DNA from 3 places in the Pseudomonas sp. GW821-FHT07F05 genome. Region 3 is predicted to be linked to each of the others. Evidence: predicted binding sites of a transcription regulator. Region 3 holds the regulator's gene; each other region holds the start of a gene.
What was found. Region 3 encodes FliA, which starts transcription of late flagellar genes. Its sites were predicted from a motif close to CTAAAGTTTNNNNNNNNNNNGCCGNTAA; they were not measured.

Region 1 (4,157 bases), 110 kb from region 3:
TTTTAGTGGGACCGGCTTTAGCCGGGAAGGCGTCGTCTGCCTCACCGCAAATTGCCAGCGTCTAACCCAAATCCCTTGTTATCAGAAACGCCCTACACGACCTTCGCCCTGCATCCACGAAACAATCGGACCCGCTCCCCGTTGATCCGACATACACACGCGTTTAATCAACGTTAAAATCGCCAGCCTATTCCGACACCCAAGGACGACTTCATGTCGGTGCAACGCTGGACTTCCCTCCTCCTGCTCTCTCTCGGCTACTGCCTGGCGCTGCTTTACGGCCAGCTCAGCGTTCCCGTGGTCATCACGTTCGGACTGCTGATCATGGCCGGCATCTGCGTCAGCCATTTCCAGCACCGCGCCGTGCGCCTCTTCGGCCACGCCCTGTTTATTGCCATGGCAGCGGGGCTGGCCAGTCACTGGCTGCCCGGTTTCCTCAGCGCAAGGGCGATTGCCGGCGTGCGCCTCAGCCCCGAGGCCGCGCCGTATTCGATGTACCTGAATCTCGACAAGCCCCTTATCGGCTTCTGGATCGCCATCGCCTGCCCCTGGGTGTTTATCGCATTCAGTCCCCGACGCTGGCTGGGCGTCACCAGCATCGCCTTGCCCGTCACCGCCGCAGCGTGTCTATCAACGGCGCTGCTGATGGGCCTCGTCGGCTGGTCGCCTAAGTGGCCCGAGCAAACGGGCATCTGGGCGCTGAACAACCTGCTATTGGTCGCGCTGACCGAGGAACTGCTCTTTCGCGGTTACCTGCAAGGCAGCCTGAAAAGATGGCTGCAACACTTGCCCTGCCACGACGCCCTGGCCATCGGGACAGCCTCGCTGCTGTTCGGTCTTGCGCACATCGGTGCTGGCTGGGAATGGGCGCTTCTGGCGGGCCTCGCAGGTGTGGGTTATGGCGTTGCCTATCGACTGGGCGGCCTGCCCGCTGCCGTGCTCACCCACTTCGGCCTGAACCTGCTGCATTTCAGCCTGTTCACCTATGCGATGTTCGATCGCTGAAGCGACCGCCCGCGACACCCAACCTATGACGCAGTTCACAAAAGCTTAATTTTTTTCGCTTCGGGCCGATAACTCTTCACAGCCTTCCTGGATCGAATAGCTCATGCGAAATAACCAGCCCATCACTCAACGCGAACGGACCTTCCCGGCGCAGCAACGGTTGATCTCCACCACCGATGCGCGCGGCGTCATCACCTATTGCAACGACGCCTTCATTGAAATCAGCGGTTTTTCCCAAGATGAATTGATCAAGTCGCCGCACAACACCGTGCGCCATCCGGACGTGCCGACGGCGGTATTCGAACACATGTGGGCCACCCTCAAGCAGGGCCAGCCGTGGATGGGGATCGTCAAGAACCGCTGCAAGAACGGCGACCACTATTGGGTCAACGCTTACGTCACGCCGGTCTTCGAGAACAAACAGGTTGTGGGCTTCGAGTCCGTGCGCATCAAGCCGACCGCTGAACAGGTGCGTCGGGCCGAAGCGCTCTACAAACGCCTGAACAGCGGCAAAAGTGCGGTGCCAAGTCGTGACAAGTGGCTGCCGCTGTTGCAGGACTGGCTGCCGTTCATCCTGGTGAGCCAGGTGAGCTTTTTGATTGGCGTGTGGCTGAATTCCCATTGGGGCTTCCTGCTCGCCGCCGCAGTGTCCGTACCGCTTGGCCTGCTGGGGTTGAGCTGGCAACAGCGTGGCCTCAAGCGCCTGCTGCGTCTGGCCGAGCAAACCACCTCCGACCCGTTGATCGCGCAGATGTACACCGACAGTCGCGGCGCACAGGCGCGGCTGGAGATGTCGATCCTCAGCCAGGAAGCGCGTCTCAAGACCTGCCTCACCCGCCTGCAGGACACCGCCGAACACCTCAACGACCAGGCCCGTCAGTCCGACACCCTCGCGCAGGCCAGCTCCACCGGCCTGGAACGTCAGCGCGTCGAAACCGAACAGGTCGCCACCGCTGTCAACCAGATGGCCGCGACCACCCAGGAAGTGGCCAATCACGTGCAGCGCACCGCTGACGCCACGCAACAGGCCAACGAACTGACCCGTCGCGGCCGCGAGATCGCCAGCGACACCCGCGAAGCCATCCAGCGTCTCTCGGCTTCGGTGGGCGAAACCGGCCTGACCGTGACTCAGCTCGCGAAAGACAGCGACGAGATCGGTGGCGTTGTCGATGTCATCAAAGGCATCGCCGACCAGACCAACCTGTTGGCCCTTAACGCCGCCATCGAAGCTGCCCGCGCGGGCGAAATGGGTCGCGGCTTTGCTGTCGTCGCCGATGAAGTCCGCCAACTGGCGCAACGCACCACCGAGTCGACCGGCCAGATCCACGCCCTCATCGCCCAGCTGCAACAGACGGCTACCAACGCGGTTCAGACCATGAACACAGGCCGGCGCCAGGCCGAAGAAGGCGTCGAGCAGGTCATGGAAGCCGACAGGGCGTTGGTAGGCATCAGCGACGCAGTGGCCAACATTACCGACATGACCACGCAGATCGCCGCCGCCACCGAAGAGCAAAGCTCGGTGGCAGAAGAGGTCAGCCGCAACATCAGCACCATCGCGCACCTGGCGGACCAGACCTCCGACGAAGCCCGTCGCTCTGCCACGCTCAGTGCCGAACTGACCCAAACTGCTCACACGCAATACTCCTTGGTGGAGCGCTTCAACCGCTGAGTGATTGGTGGGTTATGCGAAGGCCCCGGCAGATTGTCTGCCGGGGCCTTTTTGTTTGTGTTGGGGTTTAAGTAGGACATTTCTGAAAATCATTTGGGGAAGCTTTTTTTGGTTTGGAGCAGGGGTTTGGCTGTTGACAGGATTTGTCGACCTCTATTAGTTGATTATTGAAAGACGATAAATAGATACCACCACGGGTGGAGTATTTGTTGATCTGGATAATTAATTTAATGTGCACTCTTTCTGCGGATGGAAGTGGAGGGGTGTGCTTGATGGAGTTTTGTTATGACTGAAGCGATTTTGAAATACCCAATCCCTCTGCCTCCCCCAATTGTGCCTATGGCTCACCCTGAAGACGGTCTGCTCTACATCTCGGCGCTCGAGAACCCGCTCCCGGTTGAAGTGCAAGTGTGGGAAGCAGCCGAACCTGGATATTACTTTCAGTTGGTGCTGGATGATGTACCTCTCGGCGACATTCGAGTAATCACAACAGACGATCGGGCGGGAGATATGATTACGGTTTTCCTTGATGAAGCCTTGCTCGATCATGAGGGCACTTACGCGCTGGGCTACAAAACAACCAGCCCCAATACGCAAGTATCTGATTACTCCCCGACAATTAGATTAATAGTCGACCGTACCAAACCCGGCGCCACCCTCCTCGCTCCCCTCATCTTCCCCACCGCCACCTTCGGCGATCAACTCATTGGCCTCCTCCCTGGCTACGCCGGCATGGAACCGGGCGATGTCATCCAGACATTACTCAACGGCGTTGAAGGCCCGTCCCATCTGGTCGAGACGGATGAGCTCACCCTCCGGCCCGTCGAAATCGCTTTCAGCCGCGAAGACCTGCTAACCCATGCAGCCGAAACCGTGTCCATCGAGTACGTCGTTACCGACCGGGCCGGGAATGCATCCATCACCAGCCTGCCGACCCTGGTTTCACTTAAATTGTAACCAGCTTTCCCGCTATTCAACTGAATACCAAAAGGAACCACCTCCACGCTAATGCGTGGAGGTTTTGTCAACAAAATTGCCAGCAAAAAATAATTTAAATTATTTTTTGGCATCTCGATTCCACAGAACCTACATCTCCGTAGGAAGCGTCTGATGGACTATCAAAATTTTATAGACTACGCGCGATACATAATTATTTAAATCGCTGAAAAACACCGTGAAAAGCGCCGAATTCACATATCAAAAATATATTCAACCACGAATTTTTTTCGGAGAAGCCATGCAATCCCATGCACTTCGCTTGTTTGACAGTCCTATTTTTCGAATCGATCATAGGCATGTGCAGCGCCGCAGTCCTACAAGCAAGCGCCAACACCCAATCCTGTAATCCTCGCACTAGCGATCTGATCAAGGAGTTCCAATGGAAGATGAAACGGATATCCAGCCGCCTCACTGTTCACAGCCCAATGAGTCCGATAACGATAACAAGGTAACACTGCCTAACCCGAGAACGACCCGCAGGAAG
Region 2 (4,157 bases), on a different contig from region 3:
GGGCCGTGAAAGCAGAGCACGCCGTCGCCGTGGCGGGCGACTTCGAGACCGTGCAGGAACGTGGAGGGCGAGCCTTGAATGACTCGACCGCCTTTGAGGGTGGGGTCGTTGAGAACGATGATGGGGCGCATGACGAAACTTCCCTGAGATGTGGCCGCGGCGAGCGTCCATGCTCCGGTGCGTTTGAGCCGCGAAATTAACACAGGGTCAGGGGCTTGAAAGTGGCACAGATTATTTCAAGACGCGTCCTACTTTTGCGCGGTGAAGAGTCCTACACGCGGGCGTGATGAGGTTCGCATTTTGATCGAAAAGGCGTGGTTTGGAGGGGGTTGGAGCGGGGCGGGAGGCGTTATGGGAGGGGATCAGGACGCGCTATTTGATGTGCGCGTTATGGGGGGAGGCGATAGCAGCGGATGTGGACAACCGGCCAGCACGCCCTGAAACGCGCCAGCCGGTCATCACAAACGATCAGAAATCGTCGTCTTTGTCGAAGCGTCGCGCTTCGCGCTGCAGCTGGTACACGAAACGCTCGACCTGACGCTGCACCAACCCACTCATGTTGTGGAAGCGCACACCGGCGAACGTGGTGTTGATCCTTTCTTCGAAGTGCAGATAGCGCAGTTCGACCGGCGTGGTCATGTTGCCGAAGGGCAGGGAGGCGATGAAGCGCTCATAGACCTGGCCCAGTTGCATGCGCTCGGAGATATCGCCCTCGAAGCGCAGCTTGCAGCCGGTGGCGGAGACATCCAGCAGTTTGCCGCGCAACGGAAATTTGAGCCGGTCGCCGCCAATCTCGACATCAATCAGCGATGCCAGCTTCAGGGCCGCGCGGAACGCGTTACGGCGCTGGTGATAGACGACTTCTTCAGGGAGAGGGCCGCGATAGCTGCGCGGCTCTTCGATCACGGTCAGCTGGGCTTTGCTTTCCCAGGCGATGCGCACACCGTCGTGAAAACCTTCGACCCGGAAGGGCTCACCGCTGGCAAGGAAACGCTCGCCATCTCGGGGGATCATCTCGTCGAAAATGACCTGGTTGGTGTCACGGTCGACGTCGATCACGTAGCTCTGAAAACGCTGGGTGCGTTCGTGAAACGTGATGATCAACGGGTCATGACTTTCCATCAGCAGCCGCAGATTGGCGGCGATTTCCAACGGGGTGGTCAGTACCTTCGGGGGCTGCGGAACATCGTCCGCGCTTGAGGCATTCACGGTCTATCCATCTCCAGGCAAATAACGGCAGCGTGCAGCGTGCGGCATATTGCCACCACGGTGCGCACCTTGATACAAGAACTTACGCCTGGCTGAGCGGACGCGGCCTGGCTTTGCCCGACGTCGAACCGCGACTGTCGTACAGCGTGGGCGTGTCGCCGCCGTTGAGAATCCTCAACTGCTGTGCCGTGGTGAGTTGCTGGAGCTGGATAAGGCTGCCGTTCTGTTCGTTGGCCGCCTGGCATTCACTCATCAGCGCGCTGAGTTCATCGCCTGCGGTCAACAAGGCTTCACCCACTGACGAATGTTTCGCCACTTCTTCGAGTCCCGCGCGATTGGCGGGCAGACCCAGGCTGGTCATCAGCTGGGTACGTCGGCGTCCATGCTGCTCGAGCACGATCACCAGCGCCTGTTTCTGCGCCAGGATGTGTTCCATCTCGACCATATTGCGCCCGTGAAGCGCCACTGACTCGGCCTTCAGGATGTCCAGCAGATGCCGGGTTGGCGCAATGTCGTCCGTGATCAGTTGAAGCAATGTAGTGTCTTGCATCGCATGCCCTGGTGTTTAAGCGTCCAGAAGCCCCTGCGCAGACCTGGGGCTAGCGCTGGGCTTCGAAGTTAAGCAGTTTGCTTGCAACACGATTGCTGTCGACCTTATAGCTGCCGTCGGCGACCGCCTGCTTCAACTCAGCCACACGGGCGCTGTTGACGACAGGCTGATCACGCAACGAATCACTGATCTTCTGCAACTGTTGAGCTTCGCTGCTCAAATGTACTGCCTCACCGCTACCGGGCACGCTCGAGGTGCCGCTGACCGCTGCCGTAGCTTCGGTTTTGCTGGCTTCCTTGGTGCTGGCAGTACGTGTTGTACCGCCAACGGTAGTGGAGCTGTTCAAACGATTGAAGTCGATGACCATGATTGAAAAACCTCTGGGTTCTAGGACGCTTGCCTTGGTTTCGGCCAGACCCGGAATAACTTTAGGGCCCGTGCGAAAACAGTCTCGAATGGACTTCGCACGGAGCACAGGGGTTCCGAGTGTAGGAAAAGCGCAAGCGCAGCGCCAGAGGTCTTACCTTCACATGTCAGTTACATAGCGACCTCGACTTGCCCGGGCGCAACGATATTGGCCTTGATCACCCGTTGGGAGTTGAGGTTCTTCACCCGTATTTGCTCGTTGAAACCGCCGTCGGACAAGGCTTCGCCCGGCATGCGCACGCTCATTGAACCGCTGCGCGCACTGATCACCACCTGGTCGCCCTTATGGACCATTTGCGGCTGATCGAGGTGGACGGGCGTCAGGATCTGGTCGATGACCGTTGGTCGGACAACTTTTTGCCCGACTGCCTGATCGACTGAATCCAGGAAGCCTTGCCCCAGCAGGCTGACGTCGCGTTCGCGCAGCGCCACATCGTTTTCACTCACGATTGCGTCGCGCTTCATGGGCCGCACGGCCGTGACGACATTGCGGTAAAGGTGTACCTGGGCCGGCACAAACACCGTCCACGGGGACGTGCCTTCGCAGCGAATCTTCACGGTGACGCGGCCGATGGGCTGGGCCGGGCTTTCCAGTGAGGCTGTCAAATCCTTGTCGCACAGCGGCATGCGCAGACGCGGGTCCAACTGCTTGACTTCGATTTCGTAGCGGCCGGCGGTTTGGTTGGTCGCCATGTAGTCTTCAACTGTGAATTCAAGAAAGCCCTGGGTCACGCCGATAAGTGTTTCAGGCAGGGTCATGTTGTCCGCGCGGCTCAGGCTGGCGGCACACAACAGACACAGCGCGACCAGCACGCAGAGAAAGCTGCGGGTTGCGGGTGCCGGGCGTCGGGATACTGTCGTTTGTGTGTTCATGATGAGTAAATAGCAAGGCCCGTGCCGCTTACCGTTCCGGTAGCGCAATTGGTCGTTTTGGGAGGTGTGGTGCATGGCTGGTGTGATGGATTCAGTAAACCAGCGCACTCAACTGGTCGGGCAGAACCGCCTTGAACTGTTGCTGTTCCGGTTGGACGGCAAGCAGTTGTATGGGATCAACGTGTTCAAGGTAAAAGAGGTGCTTCAGTGCCCGAAACTTACCCATATGCCCAAATCCAGTCCGATTGTGCGCGGTGTGGCAAATATTCGTGGCGGGACTATCCCGATCCTCGATCTGGCGTTGGCGACCGGTGGCAAGCCGCTGGCTGACATTACCAATTCATTCGTGATCATCACGGAGTACAACACCAAGATTCAGGGCTTCCTGGTGCATGCGGTGGAACGCATCGTCAACATGAACTGGGAAGACATTCATCCGCCACCCAAGGGCACCGGTCGCGACCACTACCTCACGGCAGTGACGCGTCTGGACAACCAGCTGGTGGAAATCATCGATGTCGAGAAGATCCTCGCCGAAGTGGCGCCGGTGTCCGAGAACATCTCGGTCGGCGTGGTCACGGCGGAGGTTCAGCACAAGGCGCTGTCGCTGCGCGTGCTGACGGTCGATGACTCCTCGGTGGCGCGCAAACAGGTGACGCGTTGCCTGCAAACCGTCGGCGTGGAAGTCACGGCGTTGAATGACGGTCGTCAGGCACTCGATTTCCTGCGCAAACTGGTGGATGAAGGCAAGAAGCCGGAAGAAGAATTCCTGATGATGATTTCCGACATTGAAATGCCGGAGATGGATGGCTATACCCTCACTGCGGAGATTCGCAGCGACCCGCGCATGCAGAAGTTGCACATCGTGTTGCATACGTCGTTGTCCGGCGTGTTCAACCAGGCGATGGTCAAGAAGGTCGGCGCGGATGATTTCCTGGCCAAGTTCCGGCCAGACGATCTGGCGGCGAGGGTGGTAGATCGTATCAAGGCGGCAGATATCAGCTGAGGAGGGGTTTTCCTCCTTGCTGTTCACATGATTTGAGAGGCGGCATGTCTACAGGTAATTTGGATTTTGATCAGTTCCGGGTATTCCTGGAAA
Region 3 (4,157 bases):
CCAGCAGCTGTTCGAATTCCAGATCGGTGATGTCTTCGGACGGCGCTTCAGCGACCGGCTCTTCAACCACCACCGGTGCCGCAGCGATTTCTTCTGCCGAGGCTGGCTCGGCCAGGCGAGCCAGCGCGGCCAGCAATTCAGGCGTGGCCGGGGTGACGGCAGAACGCTCGCGCACCTGACCGAACATGCTGTTTACGGTGTCGAGTGCTTCGAGCACCACGTCCATGAGCTCCGAGTCGACGCGACGCTCACCCTTGCGCAGGATGTCGAACACGTTCTCGGCGATGTGACAGCATTCAACCAGCTCGTTGAGCTGGAGGAAGCCGGCGCCCCCTTTTACAGTGTGAAAACCGCGAAAAATTGCATTGAGCAGGTCCGCATCGTCAGGCCGGCTTTCCAGCTCGACCAACTGCTCTGACAACAGCTCGAGAATCTCGCCGGCCTCTACCAGAAAATCCTGAAGGATTTCTTCATCGGCGCCGAAGCTCATTGGGGGGTGCTCCTAAAATTAACCGTCAAACCGATCCGGAGGCTGCACTGACGGCCTGCGCGCATTGCTTTCGTCGAAGCATTGGCGCGCGGGTCCAGCAGCCACTTTCACAGAAAACCTGAAGTCCGAGACAGAATGACCGAATCAGAATCCGAGGCTGGATAGCAGATCGTCAACATCATCCTGTCCGGATACAACGTCTTCACGTTTATCGGCATGAATCTGCGGACCTTCACCCTTGGAGTGAAGTTTTTCTTGTTCTTTTTGCTGACGGAACATTTCCTGGTCGTGCTCGATGCCCGCGAAGCGGTCCACCTGGCTCGCCATGAGCACCAGCTTGAGCAGATTGCGCTCGACTTCCGTGACCAGCGTGGTCACGCGCTTGATCACCTGACCGGTGAGGTCCTGGTAATCCTGGGCCAGCAGAATGTCGTTCAGGTGCGCAGAGACCTCGGTGGTCTCCTTCTCGCTGCGGGTCAGGAACACATCGACGCGGCGGGCCAGATCACGAAACTCTTCGGCGCTGATCTCGCGGCGCATGAAGCGTCCCCAATCGGCGCTCAACGACTTGGCGTCTTCAGTGAGCCCGTGCATCAACGGCGTGCTCAGTTCTACCAGATCCATGGTCCGGTTCGCCGCGTTTTCAGTCAGCCTGACGACGTACGACAGCCGCTCGGTGGCGTCGGTGATCTGGGAGACCTCCTCGGCCTGCGGCATGTTCGGGTCGATCTGGAAGTTGACGATCGCGCTGTGCAGCTCGCGCGTCAGTTTGCCGACTTCCTGATACAGGCCGCGGTCGCGGGTCTGGTTAAGCTCATGGATCAGTTGCACGGCATCGCCGAACTTGCCTTTTTCAAGGCTCGCGACCAGCTCTTGTGCGTGTTTCTTCAGGGTTGACTCAAAGTCACCCATTGTCGAATCTTTGGAATCCATAGCGCCCTCGCAGCGGACATCAGCTATTGACGCGCTCGAATATCTTTTCGATTTTTTCTTTGAGCACTTGCGCGGTGAACGGCTTCACCACGTAGCCGTTCACACCGGCCTGAGCGGCTTCGATGATCTGCTCGCGCTTGGCTTCGGCAGTGACCATCAGCACCGGCAGGCTGCGCAGACGCTCGTCGGCACGCACCTGACGCAACAGGTCGATGCCGGACATGCCCGGCATGTTCCAGTCAGTGACGAGGAAGTCAAAAGCGCCGCTTTGCAGCATCGGCAATGCGGTGAGTCCGTCATCTGCTTCGGCCGTGTTGGTGAACCCAAGGTCACGCAACAGGTTTTTTATGATCCGCCGCATCGTTGAGAAGTCATCAACGATGAGGATTTTCATGTTCTTGTCCAATTCGACCTCCAAGCAGTCTTTAACGCGTTCAGCACCTGAACGCGCGTTCAATCAATACCGGCTGTGCCGAACATCAAGAGGGGGTGGAATCGACCGGAACAAGCGCAGCGAAACCGGATCATCTACGACCCGGTTCGACCGACTCCTGCCGTGTCTCATTTGCTTCCCGCTCACGTCTTGCACAGCCGGTCTTACACGCAACACGCAGGCCTCGCGGCCTGCGCCTGATTCACGAACGTGCGCGCCACTCGCCAAGACGACCGCGCAACCGCGCCGCGCATTGACTGTGCAGCTGGCTGACCCGCGACTCGCTGACCCCCAGGACCTCACCGATTTCCTTGAGGTTCAGCTCTTCGTCGTAGTACAGCGACAACACCAGGCGTTCACGTTCGGGCAAGTTGGCAATGGCCTCGGCCAGCGCAGCCTGGAAGCGCTCGTCTTCCAGATCCCGCGACGGTTCGAGGGACTGGCTCGCGCCGTCCTCGTGCAGCCCTTCGTGTTCGCCGTCCTGCAACAGGTCGTCGAAACTGAACAGGCGGCTGCCCAGGGTATCGTTCAAAATCCCGTAGTAATCGTCGAGACTCATTTCAAGTTCGGCAGCAACCTCGTGATCTTTAGCGTCACGGCCGGTTTTTGCTTCGATTGCACGAATCGCGTCACTGACCATGCGCGTGTTGCGGTGGACCGAGCGCGGCGCCCAGTCCCCCTTGCGCACTTCGTCGAGCATCGCACCACGGATACGAATACCCGCGTACGTCTCGAAGCTGGCCCCTTTGGTGGAGTCGTATTTGGTCGAGACTTCGAGCAAGCCAATCATGCCCGCCTGGATCAAATCCTCGACCTGCACGCTGGCCGGCAGACGCGCCAGCAAGTGGTAGGCGATTCGTTTGACCAGCGGGGCATAACGCTCGATCAGCTCATACTGGGAGTCTTTGGACGATTTGCTGTACATGCGATAGCCACTTGCTGTCATGAGACGGGCCCTGCGCTGGTTTGATGCACGAGGCGTTCTACGAAAAATTCCAGGTGGCCGCGCGGGTTCGCCGGGAGCGGCCAGGTGTCGACTTTCTGCGCGATGGCCTTGAACGCCAGGGCACATTTGGAACGCGGAAACGCTTCGTACACGGCGCGCTGTTTCTGCACGGCCTTGCGTACGCATTCGTCGTACGGCACGGCGCCCACATACTGCAGGGCCACGTCGAGAAAACGGTCGGTGACTTTGGTCAGCTTGGCGAAGAGGTTGCGTCCTTCCTGCGGGCTCTGGGCCATGTTGGCCAGGACGCGGAAGCGGTTCATGCCGTAATCGCGGTTGAGCAGTTTGATCAGGGCATAGGCGTCGGTGATCGATGTGGGCTCGTCGCACACCACCAGCAGCACTTCCTGGGCCGCGCGGACGAAGCTCACCACCGACTCGCCGATGCCGGCGGCGGTATCGATGACCAGCACATCGAGATTGTCGCCAATGTCACTGAACGCCTGAATCAGCCCGGCATGCTGCGCCGGGGTCAGGTGGACCATGCTCTGGGTGCCCGATGCCGCCGGCACGATGCGTACACCGCCCGGGCCTTGCAGCAAGACATCGCGCAGCTCGCACCGCCCTTCGATGACATCAGCGAGGGTGCGTTTGGGGGTCAGACCCAACAATACGTCGACGTTGGCCAGACCCAGATCGGCGTCCAGCAGCATGACGCGACGTCCCAGCTCGGCCAGTGCCAGTGAAAGATTCACTGAAACGTTGGTCTTGCCTACGCCACCTTTGCCACCGGTCACCGCGATAACCTGTACGGGATGCATGCTGCCCATGTTAATTGTTTACCTTGTCTTGCTTAGACCTAAGCCACATGTCGGGCTGCACGTTCAGTGTCTGAACAATGCCTGGCAGACCATCGATGCAGGAAAATTCCACTGTCATTTTCTTCACCTAGCCCGCGCGCTTGCCGGTGCTGTGATAAAGATCCGCAAACATATCCGCCATCGCTTCCTCGCTTGGCTCCTCCTGCATCTGCACGCTGACAGCCCGGCTCACCAATTGGTGCCGACGCGGCAAATGCAGATCATCCGGTATCCGTGGGCCATCGGTGAGATAGGCCACAGGCAGTTCGTGTGTCACGGCCAGGCTGAGCACTTCGCCCAGGCTGGCCGTTTCGTCGAGCTTGGTCAGGATGCACCCGGCCAGGCCGCAACGTTTGTAACTGTGATAAGCCGCTGACAGCACCTGCTTCTGGCTGGTCGTCGCCAGCACCAGGTAGTTGCGCGCCTTGATGCCACGCCCGGCGAGGGTTTCCAGTTGCAGACGCAGGGCCGGATCGCTGGCTTGCAGGCCGGCGG

Region 1: the regulator FliA is predicted to act here: its motif matches at 1,050-1,077, upstream of AC07RO_RS11855 (methyl-accepting chemotaxis protein).
Region 2: the regulator FliA is predicted to act here: its motif matches at 2,164-2,191, upstream of flgM (flagellar biosynthesis anti-sigma factor FlgM).

What each region holds. Positions count from the first base shown of each region.
Region 1 is NZ_JBWKQL010000004.1:131,029-135,185, reverse strand. Features, by position in the region: gene AC07RO_RS11860 (CPBP family intramembrane glutamic endopeptidase) at 214-1,005, shown strand; gene AC07RO_RS11855 (methyl-accepting chemotaxis protein) at 1,109-2,674, shown strand; gene AC07RO_RS11850 (hypothetical protein) at 2,960-3,631, shown strand; gene AC07RO_RS11845 (hypothetical protein) at 4,053-4,157, shown strand, end outside.
Region 2 is NZ_JBWKQL010000017.1:983-5,139, reverse strand. Features, by position in the region: gene AC07RO_RS24370 (PAAR domain-containing protein) at 1-131, opposite strand, end outside; gene AC07RO_RS24365 (flagellar brake protein) at 469-1,209, opposite strand; gene AC07RO_RS24360 (flagella synthesis protein FlgN) at 1,292-1,759, opposite strand; gene flgM (flagellar biosynthesis anti-sigma factor FlgM) at 1,809-2,126, opposite strand; gene flgA (flagellar basal body P-ring formation chaperone FlgA) at 2,297-3,058, opposite strand; gene AC07RO_RS24345 (chemotaxis protein CheV) at 3,132-4,064, shown strand; gene cheR (protein-glutamate O-methyltransferase CheR) at 4,109-4,157, shown strand, end outside.
Region 3 is NZ_JBWKQL010000004.1:18,825-22,981, reverse strand. Features, by position in the region: gene AC07RO_RS11370 (chemotaxis protein CheA) at 1-490, opposite strand, end outside; gene AC07RO_RS11365 (protein phosphatase CheZ) at 635-1,423, opposite strand; gene AC07RO_RS11360 (chemotaxis response regulator CheY) at 1,443-1,817, opposite strand; gene fliA (RNA polymerase sigma factor FliA) at 2,059-2,802, opposite strand; gene fleN (flagellar synthesis regulator FleN) at 2,799-3,632, opposite strand; gene flhF (flagellar biosynthesis GTPase FlhF) at 3,751-4,157, opposite strand, start outside.